2 linked regions of the Sinorhizobium fredii genome follow. Each later gene encodes a partner of the first gene's protein in a complex. Links are inferred from orthologs where the notes say so. Each region holds a gene or a part of one and is shown on either strand. Other genes may lie near its edges.

Region 1 (4,925 bases):
CGCGGTCGACCGGGCGCATCAGACGCTCGACGGCTTAGGGCGGGAAGCCGGAATCGCCTTTGACTTCGATGCCGTGAAGATCAGCCCCAACACGCTCGATGCCCATCGCCTCATTCGCTGGGCGTCCACCAGCGGCACCGCTGCCCAGGCCGAGACCGTGCGACTGCTTTTCAAGGCGAATTTCGAGGAAGGCAAGAATGTCGGCGATCACGCCGTTCTGCTCGACATCGCCGAACAGGCGGGCCTGGACCGGCCCGTCATCGCCGCGCTTTTCTCCTCCGATGCCGACAAGGATGCCGTCAAGCAGGAGATCGACATGGCCCGGGAGATCGGCGTGACGGGCGTTCCCTGCTTCATCATCGAACAGCAATATGCGGTGATGGGGGCGCAATCCGTCGAAGTGCTGACAAATGCGCTTCGCGAAATCGCCCAGATGAAGGCGGCCCGCCCGGCCAACTGATCGTCAATAGCGGCGCCGGCCTGCGGCGCCAATTTCCTTTCACGCTGGCTTGGCGAGCGTCGCGAGCTGGGTCATCACCATGGCCGCGCCCGAGAGGCGCTTGTCCGGCGTGACGAGTTCGCGCTGGAAGAAGATGCTCTGGTCCGGCCTGATCTTGGCGAGCGTTCCCTGCTTGGCGATATGCCCGACAAGGGCTGCCGGATTGGGAAACTCCTTGTTGCGGAACTGCACCACGACGCCCTTCGGCCCGGCGTCGAGCTTTTCGACATTCGCCGTGCGGCAGAGCGCCTTGATGTAGACGATCTTCAAGAGGTGCTGGACCTCGATGGGCAGCGGGCCAAAGCGGTCGATCAGTTCGGCGCCGAAGCCGTCGATCTCCTTGAGATCGGTCAGTTCACCGAGGCGGCGATAGAGGCCGAGCCTCAAATTGAGATCGGGAACATAGTCCTCCGGGATCATCACCGGCGTGCCGACGGAAATCTGCGGCGACCAGCCGGTGTCGTGGATTTCCTCTTCACCCTTGAGCTCGGCGACCGCCTCCTCCAGCATCTGCTGGTAGAGCTCGAAACCGACCTCCTTTATGTGTCCGGATTGCTCCTCGCCGAGCAGGTTGCCGGCGCCGCGAATGTCGAGGTCGTGGCTGGCAAGCTGGAAACCGGCGCCGAGCGTGTCGAGCGACTGCAGCACCTTGAGACGGCGTTCCGCCGGGCCGGTCAGCGTCTTGTTGACCGGAAGCGTGAAGAGCGCGAAGGCGCGCACCTTGGAGCGCCCGACCCGCCCGCGAAGCTGATAGAGCTGCGCCAGGCCGAACATGTCGGCGCGGTGCACGATCAGCGTGTTGGCCGTCGGCACGTCGAGCCCCGACTCGACGATCGTCGTCGACAGAAGCACGTCAAAGCGGCCTTCGTAGAAGGCGTTCATGATGTCTTCGAGCTCGGTTGCCGGCATCTGGCCGTGCGCCACCGCGACCTTCAGTTCCGGCACGTCGGATCTCAGGAAGTCGTGGATCTCGGAAAGGTCGCTCAGCCGGGGGCAGACATAGAAGCTCTGGCCGCCCCGATAGTGCTCGCGCATCAGCGTCTCGCGGATCACCAGCGCGTCGAAAGGCGAGATGAAGGTTCTGACTGCCATGCGGTCCACCGGCGGCGTGGTGATCAGCGACAATTCGCGGACGCCGGTCAGCGCAAGCTGCAGCGTGCGCGGAATGGGGGTCGCCGAGAGCGTCAGCACATGGACGTCGGTCTTCAGCTCCTTCAAGCGTTCTTTGTGCTTGACGCCGAAGTGCTGCTCCTCGTCGATGATCAGCAGGCCGAGATTGGCGAACTTGATCGAGGAGCCGAGCAGCGCGTGGGTGCCGACGACGATATCCGTCTTGCCGTCGGCGACTTCCTTCTTCGTCAGCGCCAGATCCTTCGAGCCGACGAGGCGCGAGGCCTGCTGAATGCGGATCGGCAGCCCGCGGAAGCGATCGGAAAAGGTCTTGAAATGCTGCCGCGCCAGCAAGGTCGTCGGCACGACGACGGCAACCTGCACGCCGTTCATCGCCGCTATGAAGGCGGCACGCAGCGCCACCTCGGTCTTGCCGAAGCCGACGTCGCCGCAGACGAGGCGATCCATCGGCCGGCCGCCGCCGAGATCGTCGCGGACCGCCTCGATCGAGTTCAGCTGATCCTCGGTCTCGTCATAGGGGAAGCGGGCTGCGAACTCGTCATAGACGCCGTCCTGCGCAACGAGGACCGGGGCGTGCCGCGTGTGCCGCTCGGCAGCGATGCGAATGAGCCCGCCGGCCATGTCAAGCAGCCGCTTCTTGAGCTTCGCCTTGCGCGCCTGCCAGGCGACACCGCCAAGCTTGTCGAGGATCGCATCGGTCCCCTCGGAGCCGTAGCGCGACAGAAGCTCGATGTTCTCCACCGGCAGAAACAGCTTCGCATCGTCGGCATAGACGAGCTCCAGGCAATCATGCGGTGCGCCGGCGGCCTCGATCGTGCGCAGGCCGACGAAGCGGCCGATGCCGTGTTCGGCATGCACGACGTAGCTGCCCTCGTCGAGCCCCGTCACTTCGGCGATGAAGTCGGCGCCGCGCTTGCGGCGCTTCGAGCGCCGCACCATCCGGTCGCCGAGAATGTCCTGCTCGCCAATGACGACGAGATCGCCGGTCTCGAATCCGGATTCGAGGCTCAAAACCGCTGATGCGGCCTCGCCCGCCTTCAGCGAGCGCAGATCGGCGAGCGCCTTCACCGGACGGATATTGGCGAGACCGTGCTCGGCGAGCACCTGAAGCAGGCGGTCGAGCGAACCTTCCGACCAGCCGGAAATGACGACCTTCGAGCCCTTCGCCCGCTTCTCGGCTATGTGTTTGACGGCCTGATCGAAGACATTGGCGCGAGCGCGGTCACTCTCCTCTGCTTCCCCTGCGGCCTTCGCCCAGCGCACCCCCTGCCGCGCCTCGATGGTGACGACCTGACGGGCTTCGCCCTCATGTTCGGAAAACGGCGACAGGCGCACGGCATTGCGCTCGGCTAGGCCGGCCCCGAAACCTTTCCCGCTGAGATAGAGCAGGTCCGGCGGCACCGGCTTGTAGGGCGTGCCCTGCGATATCTGCGACTTGCCGGGAGATGCGGAGGACTGGCGCGCCTCGTAATAGTCGAGAATGAGCTTCGACCGCTCCGCCGCCGCTTCGCGCGCCAGGTGGTCCGTGACAATGCGGAAGCCATCGAGATAGTCGAAGATCGTTTCCAGGCGATCGTAGAAGAGCGGCAGCCAATGCTCCATGCCGGCATAGCGGCGTCCTTCGGAGACCGCCTGATAAAGCGCATCGTCGCGCGTCGCGGCGCCGAAAAGCGACAGATACCGCGTGCGGAAATGGCTGATCGTCTCCGGCGTCAGCGACACTTCGCTCATCGGATTGAGAGTGAGCGACCGCACCTGCCCGGTGGTTCGCTGGCTCGCCGGATCGAAGGAGCGGATCGTTTCCAGAGTGTCGCCGAAGAAATCAAGCCTGAGCGGCTCGCCGCTGCCAGGCACATAGACGTCGAGGATACCACCGCGCACGGCAAACTCCCCGACCTCGCGCACGGTCGGCACGCGCTCGAAGCCGTTTCGCTCCAGCCGCGCGGCGAGATCGTCCATCTGTACTTGATTTCCGGGTCGCGCCGAAAAGGCGAGACTCTCGATCACGTTCTGCGGCGAGGTCTTTTGCAGGGCCGCATTGACCGTCACCAGCAGGATTGCCGGGTGCGGCTTGTGCCGATTTGCAATTAGGGCGCTGAGCGCCGCGAGCCTTCTCGCCGAAGTGTCGGCGCTCGGGGAAACGCGGTCATAGGGCAGACAGTCCCAACCCGGCAAAGTGAGAACCGGGATGTCGGGCGCCACGAAACCGAGCACCTGCTCGAGATCCCCGATCCGCTGGCCGTCGGACAGAAAATAGGCTACCGGCGCGCCGGAGCGTGCCAGATCGGCAAGGATCAGCGCTTCGGCGCCGGAGGGTACCGGCCCGATCGTCACTTCCCGCGCGGCAGAAAGAATTCTCTTCGCGTCAAGGCCAGGGATCATCGTCGAATTCATTCCGCCTCTTGCTGAACGGGGTCGAAGTCCGGCCGGTAGGCGGCTATGCGCGCAAACAGCGCCGTTGCGAAGCGCTCGGGCAGCGGCATTTCTCCGGTGATCCAGCGAACGAGATCGTTGTCTTCCTCGCGCATGATCGTTTCGAGCTCATCCAGTTCCTGTTCGGAAAGGGTGGCAAGCTCCACTTCCGCGAATTGCCCGAGTATCAGGTCCATCTCGCGAATGCCGCGATGCCAGGCGCGGAAGAGGATCCTGCGCCGACGCGGATCAAGATCGGCGCTCGTGCGCGAAATGCCGGTCATGGAACGTCCTTCCTGTCACCCGCCGCAGCAGCGGATCCTGTCACGGGCTCTATAAACGCTGGAAAGCGGCTTGTCAGCCTTGCCAAGGCCGGATTTCTTGTCGCAATTTCATGGTCATGCGCCCTGCCCTGCTTGATCCGCTGTTTTCTCCGCTCGATAGCCTGCCCGGCATCGGCCCCAGGACCGGCGAGCTCTACGCGCGCCTGCTCGGACGCGAGTCGATCGACGACTGCCGCGTCATCGATCTCCTCTTCCACGCGCCCCACTCGCTGATCGACCGGCGCCGGCAGCCCGGCATCGCGTATGCGCCACAGGGATCGATCGTCACCATAACCGGCCGCGTGGACCGGCACCAGCCATCCCCGCGCGGCCGGCCGAACGTCCCCTATCGCGTCTTCCTTCACGACGATACGGGCGAACTGGCTCTCACCTTCTTCCGGGTCAAGGGAAACTGGCTGGAAAAAGCCCTGCCGGTCGACGAGACTGTGATCGTCAGCGGCAAGGTGGACTGGTTCAATGGACGCGCTTCGATGGTGCACCCGGACTACATGGTCCGCGCGGCCGAAGCCGAAAGCCTGCCGCTCGTCGAACCGGTTTAC
Region 2 (4,292 bases), 150 kb from region 1 along the record:
AGGCCGTCCTGCTTTTCCGGGAGCAGCTTCAGAAAGCCCTCGAAGTCATCCGGATCGAACTTCTTGGTCGGCGCGAACTGCCACAGTATGGGGCCGAGCCGGTCGCCGAGCTCCGTCAAACCCTGCGTCAGGAACCGCTCCATCGATTCGCCGGCCTCCGCCAACACCTTGCGATTCGTCACGAAGCGGCTGGCCTTTAGCGAGAAGATGAAACCGTCCGGAACCTCCGATGCCCATTTGGCGAAGGTCTCCGGCTTCTGCGAGCTGTAATAGGTGCCGTTGACCTCGATTGTCCGCAGCTCCTTGCCGGCGAATTCGAGCTGCCGCTTCTTCGGAAGACCGGCCGGAAAGAAGCTCGTCTCCCAGGGTTCGAAATTCCAGCCACCGATGCCGACGCGGATCTTCCCGGTTTCTGCCATCATCTCCTCCTCGATACCCAGAACACTCGTGCTGCTCATCGCATTCGCCGGTCCGTTCTGGACCGATCATCCGACACATAAGCGCTGGCGGATGCGAAGATCATCCGCCACCCGTTTCTCCGCGCAAGCGTCGTTGATCACTCGGCCGCTACGACCTTCCTCACCGGCCGGCGTTCCAGAAGCTCCTTCAGGAACTGGCCGGTATAGGAGCGTGGTTCCTTCACCACGTCTTCCGGCGTTCCCTTAGCGATGACCTCGCCGCCGCCGTCGCCGCCCTCCGGGCCGAAATCGATCACCCAATCGGCGGTCTTGATGACCTCGAGATTGTGCTCGATCACGACAACCGAATTGCCCTGGTTGACGAGTTCATGCAGAACTTCAAGAAGCTTGGCGACATCATGGAAATGCAAGCCTGTCGTCGGCTCGTCAAGGATGTAGAGCGTGCGCCCGGTCGAGCGCTTCGACAGTTCCTTGGCAAGCTTGACGCGCTGCGCTTCGCCGCCCGACAGCGTGTTCGCCTGCTGGCCGATCTTGATATAGCCGAGCCCTACCTGGTTGAGCGTCACCAGCTTGTCACGCACGGCCGGAACGGCCGCGAAGAATTCGACGCCTTCTTCCACCGTCATGTCGAGCACGTCGGCGATCGACTTGCTCTTGAAATGCACGTCGAGCGTTTCGCGGTTGTAGCGCTTGCCGTGGCAGACGTCGCAGGTGACGTAGACATCCGGCAGGAAGTGCATCTCGATCTTGATGACGCCGTCGCCCTGGCAGGCCTCGCAGCGTCCGCCCTTGACGTTGAAGGAGAAGCGGCCGGGCTGATAGCCGCGCGCCTTTGCCTCCGGCAGGCCGGCGAACCAGTCGCGAATCGGCGTGAAGGCGCCCGTATAGGTCGCCGGGTTCGAGCGCGGTGTCCGGCCGATCGGCGATTGGTCGATGTCGATCACCTTGTCGATATGCTCGAAGCCATCGATCCGGTCGTGATCGGCGGGGTTTTCGCGCGCCCCCATGACCCGGCGGGCGGCCGCCTTGTAGAGCGTCTCGATCAGGAAGGTCGACTTGCCGCCCCCCGAAACGCCGGTGACGGCTGTGAAGACGCCGAGCGGGATCGACGCGGTCACATTCTTCAGATTGTTCGCCCGTGCCCCTACAACCGTGATTTCCCTCTTCTTTTTCGGCTTCCGCCGTTCGCTGGGAACCGCGACGCAGAGTTCGCCGGAGAGATATTTGCCGGTCAGCGACTTCGGGTTGGCCATGATATCGGCGGGCGCACCTTCGGCGACGATCTCGCCGCCGTGAATGCCGGCGGCCGGGCCGATGTCGACCACATGATCCGCCGTCAGGATCGCGTCCTCGTCATGCTCGACGACGATGACCGTGTTGCCGATGTCGCGCAGATGCCGCAGCGTCTCGAGCAGACGGGCATTGTCGCGCTGGTGAAGGCCGATCGACGGCTCGTCGAGCACGTAGAGCACTCCGGTCAGCCCGGAGCCGATCTGTGAGGCCAGCCGAATACGCTGGCTCTCGCCGCCCGAAAGCGTGCCGGAATTGCGCGAGAGACTGAGGTATTCAAGGCCGACATCGTTCAGGAAGCGCAGCCGCTCGCGAATCTCCTTGAGGATGCGCACGGCAATTTCGTTCTGCTTGGTGCTGAGCCGCTCGGGAAGCGTTTCGAACCAGTCGCGGGCAGCGCGGATCGACATCTCGGTGAGTTCGCCGATATGCAGCCTGTCGATCTTGACCGCCAGCGCCTCCGGTTTCAACCGGTAGCCGGCGCAAGCGGGGCAGGGTGCCGCCGACATGAAGCGCTCGATCTCCTCGCGCGCCCAGGCGCTGTCGGTCTCCTTCCAGCGCCGCTCGAGATTGGGCACGATACCTTCGAATGTCTTCGTCGTATTGTAGGAGCGGGCGCCGTCCTGGTAGTGGAAGGTGATCTTCTCGTCCGTGCCGTGCAGGATCGCCCGCTGCGCTTCCTCGGAGAGCTCGCTCCAGCGACTGCCGAGTTTGAAGTCGAAGACCTTGCCGAGCGCCTCGAGCGTCTGGTTGTAATAGGGCGATGTCGATTTCGCCCAGGGCGCGATGGCGCCGTCCCGCAAGGTCCGGTTCGGCTCGGGAACGATCAGCGCCTCGTCGATCTTCTGCTGGCTGCCGAGACCGTCGCAGGTCGTGCAGGCGCCGAACGGATTGTTGAAGGAGAAAAGCCGCGGCTCGATTTCCGGAATGGTGAAGCCGGAGACCGGGCAGGCGAACTTTTCCGAGAACAGCACGCGCTCATGCGTCTCGTTGAGCGACTTGTTGGCAGAACCGCCGGCGGCCGTCTCTTCCGGCGGCAGCGGCCTGTCGGCGAATTCGGCGATCGCCAGCCCGTCTGCGAGCGTCAGGCAGGTTTCGAGGCTGTCGGCCAGTCGGGTGCCGAGGTCGGGACGCACGACGACGCGGTCGACGACGACGTCAATGTCATGCTTGTATTTCTTGTCGAGCGCCGGCACGTCGGCGATCTCGTAGAATTGGCCGTCGACCTTGACGCGCTGAAAGCCCTTCTTCATCAGCTCGGCGAGTTCCCTCTTGTACTCGCCCTTGCGGCCGCGCACGAGCGGGGCAAGGATATAGAGCCGCGTGCCTTCGCCGAATTCCAATACGCGATCGACCATCTGGCTGACCGTCTGGCTCTCGATCGGCAGGCCCGTCGCCGGCGAGTAGGGCACGCCGACGCGTGCGAAGAGCAGGCGCAGATAGTCATAGATCTCGGTGACCGTGCCGACCGTCGAACGCGGATTGCGCGAAGTCGTCTTCTGTTCGATCGAGATTGCCGGCGACAGCCCGTCGATCTGGTCGACATCCGGCTTCTGCATCATCTCCAGGAACTGCCGGGCATAGGCCGACAGGCTCTCGACATAGCGGCGCTGGCCCTCGGCATAAATCGTATCGAAGGCGAGCGAGGATTTTCCGGAGCCCGAAAGGCCGGTCATCACGATCAGCTTGTTGCGCGGCAGGTCAAGGTCGATGCCCTTGAGGTTATGCTCGCGCGCGCCGCGAATGGAGAGGGTCTTGAGTTCGCTCATCGGAAGCCAGTTTTGCATGTCGGTTGAAAGCCTCCTATGTAATGACGACAACGCCCATGTCGAGGCGCAATCGGCAAAGAGGCGGCTCAATTGCGATTCGGTTGACAAGATAATAAGGCAATATTAGAACAAAAAAAGAACAAACATAAGCCGCGGCCTGCCAAATGAGCTGTGGATTGTGTAGGATGCGGGGCGTATCGGCGGCGGCTCACCGCTAAGATGCGCCCTCTTGAGACATTTGAAAGCCGGGCCGGCGGTTCGGTGAAAACACGGGAAAAGCGATATGGCTGGTAGCGTCAACAAGGTGATCTTGATCGGAAATGTCGGGGCCGACCCGGAAATCCGGCGCACGCAGGACGGCCGGCCGATCGCCAATCTCCGGATCGCCACGTCGGAGACCTGGCGCGACCGCAACAGCGGGGAACGGCGCGAAAAGACGGAGTGGCACAATGTGGTCGTCTTCAACGAAGGCCTGTGCAAGGTCGTCGAGCAATATGTGAAGAAGGGCGCCAAGCTCTATATCGAAGGCCAGCTGCAGACCCGCAAATGGCAGGACCAGAACGGCAATGACCGTTACACCACCGAGGTCGTGCTGCAGGGCTTCAACTCGACGCTGACGATGCTCGACGGCCGCGGCGAAGGCGGCGGCGCCAGAAGTGGCGGCAGCGACTACGGCGGCGGCGGCGGCGGTTACGAGGATTACGACCAGCCGCGGCAATCTCCGGGCGGCGGCCGCTCCGGCGGCCAACCAAACCAGGGCGGCGGCAATTTCTCCCGCGATCTCGACGACGACATTCCGTTCTGATCGGTCAGC

The links.
Region 2: the proteins of mfd (region 1) and uvrA are in contact, whole or in part, in a crystal structure (PDB 4DFC), measured with the Escherichia coli proteins. The link is inferred for Sinorhizobium fredii from one-to-one orthologs.

Annotation. Positions count from the first base shown.
Region 1 is NZ_CP024307.1:1,830,831-1,835,755, reverse strand. Bases 300-4,417 are described here. They hold mfd (transcription-repair coupling factor), read right to left. Parts: upstream 4,025-4,417; coding sequence 500-4,024; downstream 300-499. Other genes in these bases: NXT3_RS08980 (FAD assembly factor SdhE), read right to left, coding at 4,021-4,326; NXT3_RS08990 (DsbA family oxidoreductase), read left to right, coding at 300-460. Also shown: more of NXT3_RS08990, read left to right, coding at 1-299; ATP-dependent DNA helicase RecG, read left to right, coding at 4,443-4,925. UniProt on the Escherichia coli protein: Couples transcription and DNA repair by recognizing RNA polymerase (RNAP) stalled at DNA lesions. Mediates ATP-dependent release of RNAP and its truncated transcript from the DNA, and recruitment of nucleotide excision repair machinery to the damaged site.
Region 2 is NZ_CP024307.1:1,979,641-1,983,932, forward strand. What follows is about bases 357-3,841. They hold uvrA (excinuclease ABC subunit UvrA), read right to left. Parts: upstream 3,479-3,841; coding sequence 557-3,478; downstream 357-556. Other genes in these bases: NXT3_RS09845 (DUF72 domain-containing protein), read right to left, coding at 357-419; NXT3_RS09855 (single-stranded DNA-binding protein), read left to right, coding at 3,762-3,841. Also shown: more of NXT3_RS09845, read right to left, coding at 1-356; more of NXT3_RS09855, read left to right, coding at 3,842-4,283. UniProt on the Escherichia coli protein: The UvrABC repair system catalyzes the recognition and processing of DNA lesions. UvrA is an ATPase and a DNA-binding protein. A damage recognition complex composed of 2 UvrA and 2 UvrB subunits scans DNA for abnormalities.